Regions from separate parts of the Microbispora sp. NBRC 16548 genome, predicted to be linked through region 1. Evidence: predicted binding sites of a transcription regulator. Region 1 holds the regulator's gene; the other holds the start of a gene.
The links. The regulator LexA, encoded in region 1, represses DNA repair genes until DNA is damaged. The targets are predictions, from matches to a motif close to TCGAACANNTGTTCGA.
Positions count from the first base shown of each region.

Region 1 (3,191 bases):
ACTACGCGGGCCAGAAGGGCATGCGGATCATCCTCGACCGGCACCGGCCGACCAGCGCGGGCCAGACTGCGCTGTGGTACACCTCGGGCGTCCCCGAGTCCACCTGGATCAGCGACTGGAAGTCGCTGGCCCAGCACTACGCCGGCAACACCACCGTCATCGGGGCCGACCTGCACAACGAGCCGCACGCCGACGGCACCAACCCGAACGCGACCGGCTCCTGCTGGGGCTGCGGCGACGAGTCGCGCGACTGGCGCCTGGCGGCCGAGCGCGCGGGCAACGCCATCCTGTCCGTGCAGCCCAACTGGCTGATCTTCGTGGAGGGCGTGAGCTGCCCGAGCGGCGGCCTGTCCAACGTCTGGGACAACGACACCAGCAACGACGAGGACTGCGGCTGGTGGGGCGGCAACCTCACCAAGGCGGGCCAGTACCCGGTGCGGCTGAACGTGGCCAACCGGCTCGTCTACTCGCCCCACGAGTACGCCACGTCGGTCTACCACCAGGCGTGGTTCGACGACCCGTCGTACCCGGCGAACATGCCGGCCATCTGGGACAAGTACTTCGGCTACCTGTACAAGCAGAACATCGCGCCGATCATGGTGGGCGAGTTCGGCACCACGCTCGCCAGCAACATCGACAAGATCTGGCTCCAGGAGCTCATGAAGTACATGGGCAGCGGGGTGAACGGCATGTCGTTCACCTACTGGTCGTGGAACCCCAACTCGGGTGACACGGGCGGCATCCTGAAGGACGACTGGGCGACGGTCGACCAGGCCAAGCAGAGCATCATCTCGCCCTACCTGATCCCGCCGACCGGTGGCGGCAACCCGACGCCGCCGGTGTCGCCCTCGGCCTCGCCGAGCGTGTCGCCGTCGGCCTCTCCGTCGGCCTCTCCGTCGGCTTCTCCGTCGGCTTCTCCGTCGGCCTCGCCGTCGGCGTCCCCGTCGGTGTCTCCGTCCGCGTCTCCCTCGTCGCCGGGCGGGAAGACCTGCACGGCCACGTACAAGGTCGTCAACCAGTACTCCGGCGGCTTCCAGGGTGAGGTCACGGTCAAGGCGGGTTCCTCGGCCATCTCGGCCTGGACCGTGAAGTGGGCCTTCCCGAACGGCCAGAGCATCAGCCAGCTCTGGAACGGCACGCTCAGCGCGAGCGGGTCGAACGTCACGGTGACGAACCTGTCCTACAACGGCGCGCTGGGTGCCGGGGCCTCGACCACCTTCGGCTTCAACGGCAGCTGGTCGGGCACCAACGGCGTTCCTTCGCCGGTGAGCTGCACCGCCTCCTGACGGCGGACCGAACACGGCACAGCACAAGCCCGGCGCTCTCGTGAGCGCCGGGCTTGTCCCTGTGCGGCGTCCGGAACCGGCGAGCCGCTGCTGCTACAGCTTGCGCAGGACGGCCGTGACCTTGCCGAGCACGGTGGCCTCGTCACCGGGGATCGGCTCGTAGTTGGGGTTGTGCGGCACCAGCCACACGTGCCCGTCCTTGCGCTTGAACGTCTTCACGGTGGCCTCGCCGTCGATCATGGCGGCCACGATGTCGCCGTTGTCGGCGACCGGCTGCTGCCGCACCACGACCCAGTCGCCGTCGGCGATGGCGGCCTCGATCATCGAGTCGCCGGAGACCTGGAGCAGGAACAGCGTGCCCTCGCCCACGAGCTGCTTGGGCAGCGCGAACACGTCCTCGATGCTCTGCTCGGCGAGGATGGGACCACCGGCCGCGATGCGGCCGACCAGCGGCACGTAGGCTGCGGTGGGCCGGTTGAATCCGGCCTCCTCCTCGGAGGTGGCGTCCGGGTCCACCCACAGCACCGGCTCGCCCGGCAGCCGGACCTCCAGGGCCCGGGGCCGATGCGGATCACGCCGGAGGTAGCCCTTACGCTGGAGCGCCGTGAGCTGGTGCGACACGCTGGAGGTGCTGGTCAGCTGGACCGCTTCCCCGATCTCCCGCATGGAGGGCGGATAGCCGCGCTGCTGGACCGAGTCGCGGATCACCTCGAGGATCTTCCGCTGCCTGGGGGTGAGGCCAAGCGAGTCGCGCCTGCGAACCGCGAGGTCGCTGACGCCATCCGCTTGCTCACTTCGGTCACTCACGATGCCACCTCTCAATCCGTGTTCCTCATGTCGCACAGAGCGACCGTACCGCGATTCAAGATCACCGTCAAACAATTGTTCGATATCCAGCGAAATCGCCGATCTCGCCGTCCGTCTCATCGTACGGGAGTTCGATCGATCCCGTGTTCGATTTACCCGATCTTCTCTGGCTGTAGTACGCCCAGGTCAGAAGCCGTACGGAAATCAGCAGGGAAAGGCGCGTAAAGGGCCTATTCCGCGACGGGCGGGGCTGTCGATGCGGCCGTGACTGGAGGCGCGACACGCGCGCCGAGCAGGCACTTCCTCACTCGGGGCCGGTTCGACTTGCGTTCAAGGTCGGGCGCTCCTACGGTTGGACCACAACATCTAGTAGTCACATCGGTGTAAGTTCACCACACCTTGTGTTCCGGGATGTGCGTTCTGGGAGGCGATGAAGTGCACTGTCCGTTCTGTCGCCACCCGGACACCCGGGTCGTGGACAGCCGTGCGGCCGAGGACGGGGCGGCGATCCGCCGCCGGCGCACCTGCCCCGAGTGCGGGCGCAGGTTCACCACGCAGGAGACCGTACTGCTGATGGTGAGCAAGCGCAGCGGGGTCACCGAGCCGTTCTCCCGGGAGAAGGTCATCGCCGGCGTGCGGCGGGCCTGCCAGGGACGCCCGGTCGGCGAGGACTCCCTCGCCCAGCTCGGGCAGCGCGTCGAGGAGAGCATCCGGGGCACCGGCGCGGCCGAGATCGCCTCGCACGAGGTGGGCCTGGCCATCCTGGGCCCGCTCCGCGACCTCGACGAGGTGGCCTACCTGCGCTTCGCGTCGGTCTACCGCAGCTTCGAGACGCTGGCGGACTTCGAGGCGGAGATCGAGCGGCTCCGCGCGGCCCACAGCACGGTGGGCGAGGAGTAGGCGCCTTCCGGGGGACCGGGACGAGGCGGGCGGCGGCGCGCGACGGCGCGGCGCGACGATGTGGTTATAACGAGCGTGGTCGGAGAAGGGGCTCCATCGGGCCCTGGGAGGGGGAAGTCATGACGGAGACCGTGAGCGGCACCGTGTCGGGTGCGGGGGGCCGGCCGGGCAAGCGCCCGCGCAAGGGCCTGAAGATGA
Region 1 is NZ_BSSF01000001.1:118,570-121,760, forward strand. Features, by position in the region: gene QSK36_RS00555 (cellulase family glycosylhydrolase) at 1-1,286, shown strand, start outside; gene lexA (transcriptional repressor LexA) at 1,380-2,096, opposite strand; gene nrdR (transcriptional regulator NrdR) at 2,529-2,993, shown strand; gene QSK36_RS00570 (vitamin B12-dependent ribonucleotide reductase) at 3,113-3,191, shown strand, end outside.

Region 2 (3,191 bases), on a different contig from region 1:
GGGCAGGCTTCGCCGGGTCCTGGTCGACATACCCGAACTCGCGCTCAAGCGGCTCACCCCGGGCAACAAGGACGGCCTGCTGTTCGACGACGTGCTGTGGGTGCACCGCGCGCTGGAGGAGCACCGGGAGTGGTGCGAGGTGCTCGCCGGGCGCGGCGTCACGGTGCACCACCTCGGCGACCTCCTGCGGGAGGTGATCGAGATCCCCGACGCGCGCAAGCACATCCTCGACGGCAGCGTCGACGAGCACTGGTTCGGCCCGCTGGCCGCCGACGCGATCCGCAACACACTCGACGCCCTCGACGCGGACACGCTCGCGCCGCTGCTGACCGGCGGGATCACCAAACGCGAGATCATGGAGCTGGGCTGCGACCCCGGCTCCATCGCCTTCCACACGCTCGGCATGGACGACTTCGTCCTCCCGCCGCTGCCCAACCACCTGTTCGCCCGCGACACCTCCTGCTGGGTGTACGACGGGGTGTCGATCAACGCGATGCGCAAGAAGGCGCGCAGGCGGGAGACCGTCAACTACGAGGCGGTCTACCGGTGGCACCCGCTGTTCGCCGCGGGATACGGCAACCCCGACGCCGGCGGATTCAACGTCTGGTACGAGGGCGTGCGCATGGCCCCGGCCACCATCGAGGGCGGCGACGTCCTGGTGCTCGGCAACGGCGTCGTGCTCGTCGGGGTGAGCGAGCGCACCCAGCCGCAGGCCGTGGAGATGCTGGCGACCAATCTGTTCCGGGCGGGGTCGGCGACCCGCATCGTGGCGCTCGATCTGCCCAAGACCCGTGCGTTCATGCACCTCGACACCGTGATGACCAACGTCGACGTGGGCGTGTTCACCAAGTACGCCGGGCTCGGCATGCTCCCGTCGTACACGGTGGAGCCGGGCGACACCGACAAGGAGCTGAAGGTCACCGACCACCCGCCGGAGGACATGCACAAGGCGATCGCGCGGGCCCTCGGCCTTGACGACATCAAGGTCCTCACGCCGACGCAGGACGTGCACGCGGCCGAGCGCGAGCAGTGGGACGACGGCTGCAACGTGCTGGCGCTGGAACCCGGCGTGGTCGTGGCCTACGAGCGCAACACCACGACCAACAACCACCTGCGCAGGCACGGCATCGAGGTCATCACGATCCGGGGCAGCGAGCTCGGCCGCGGACGCGGCGGGCCACGGTGCATGAGCTGCCCGCTGGAGCGCGACCCCGTCTGATCACCCCGGTGCGCGCCTCGTGCCCGGCATCACGGGTGGGCGCCCCGGCTCCTGGCCGACCCTGGCGCCGGCGCTGTGGACGCCTGGGCCGTGCCGGACGGACGAGCGGGGCCATGGGCGGAGACGGAGGTCAGCCGGCCATGGGCAGAGTGGGACGGCCGGGCAGGCCGAGGATCGACTCGACCTCGCCGACGAACCTGTCCGCCTCCGCTATGATCTCCTCTGCGTCGTTCTGCGTGACGGCTCGGACCATGCCGGCCTCGGCCGCCGCGCGCTTGGTCGCGCTCACCGCGAAGTAGGCCGCCCAGTCCGCGAGCTTGGGCTCGGCCTCCGGGAGCAGCTCCCAGGCGCTGCGCAGCCGCCGCCTGCGGCCGTCCATCGGCCGCGGACGGGCCGCGAGGATCCCGGCGGCCGCACGGAGGGCCGCCAGATGGGCCGACACGTAGCGGTCCGCGGGGGTGGGCCCGACGGTGGCGTCCGCGAGGCATGCCCTGGCGTCCGCGAGGTGTGCCAGAACCGCCTGCGAGAGCCGGGGCCCGCTCTTCTGATCGTCGTTCTGCTCAGTCATGCCCGCCTCCTTGAGTCGTGGCACTCCGGCGAAAGTCGCCGGTGACTTCACAGTCGCAGATCGCACCGACAATTTCGCCGGCCGGGAGATCCCGCGAACCGCTCGAGATCGCCCGACGCTTTCTCAGGCTCCCGTGGGCGGCCGGACGAGGAGCTTCCCCTCTCCCCGTCCGACCCACGCCGCGGGCCGTGCCGCATCCGTCTCCGCCGACGACGAAGGCACGAATCCAACGGGGTGGGCGCGAGCCGCGAGTCCCACGCCCACTCCATCGAACATAGATTCGATCATGTCCCCTGTCAAGGCTGTCAACGAATATGTGTTCGAGGACCACGTTCGAAACACGGGCCGGAGACGGCGGAGGGGCCCCGCGCGACCACCTCGCGCGGGGCCCCTCCGGGGATGGCGTTAGCGCCTGAAGGCGCCCCTGACGTGCACAGGGACACCCTTGCCGAGCATGCCGGGCAGGATCTCGGCCACGTTCATGGGCAGCCGCACGCAGCCGTGCGACGCCGGGTAGAGCGGCACCGACAGCGCGCCGTGGAGCGCGATGCCGCCGTTGAAGAAGATGGGGTTGTAGAGCTGCCCGAGGTAGGACCGGTGCCAGCCCCTGGCCCGCCAGGTGGTCGCGTAGTCGCCGGTCGGCGTGCGGGCGCTGCCGGAGAACCGCTGCCGCTTGCCGTTCCAGGTGGCGTACTCCGTGTAGGGGATGCCGCTGCCGCTGGAGATGTGGCTGATCAGAACCGGCGTACCGCCCCGGTACAGAACCATCACCTGCTTGGTCAGGTTCACCTCGACGCGGGTCGCCTTGCCCCTGGGCACCAGGACCTTGGGCGCCCGGGGGTTCTCCAGCGCCCTCCAGGTGCGGGCCGCGACCGTGCTGGTCGGCGTGATCCCCTGCACCTTCTGGAACGCCCAGACCGCCGTCAGCGTGGCCCCGCCGTACCGGCCGTCGACGCTGCCGGGCACGTACCCGAGCTCCTTGAGCCGGGCCTGCAGCGCCTTCACGACGGAGCCCTTGGCGCCGAGCTTGAGCGTCTTGCCCGGGGCGGTGAACGGCGGGTAACCGGTGGCGCGGGCGGGAACGGCGCTTCGCGGCGGGAACGCAGGGAGCGCGGGGAGCGCCGAGGACGCCTGAAGCGCCGGGAGCGCGGTCCCCGCCGTGACGGTCCCCGCCGGCACGGCGGTGCGCGCCTGCGCCGTGCCGCTCACGCCGGTCGCCGCGAAGGCAGTCGCGAACGTCGCCGCCCCCACCGCGACGAGCAGCCGCCGTCGACCCCTCATCATGACCAACCCCCTCATAAGCCCGTTTCTCGATCAAAGGACTCACCTTACGGTCCGATTGTGAGCCGCGTGATCGTAAGTGGCCATAATCGGCCGCGTATGTCCTGGCAATCCGTTTAGAGT
Region 2 is NZ_BSSF01000006.1:252,354-255,544, reverse strand. Features, by position in the region: gene QSK36_RS18570 (arginine deiminase) at 1-1,219, shown strand, start outside; gene QSK36_RS18565 (SAV_6107 family HEPN domain-containing protein) at 1,350-1,787, opposite strand; gene QSK36_RS18560 (L,D-transpeptidase family protein) at 2,193-3,071, opposite strand.
Region 2: a site for LexA is predicted at 2,056-2,071, ahead of QSK36_RS18565 (SAV_6107 family HEPN domain-containing protein). Genes of this name have one in related genera too.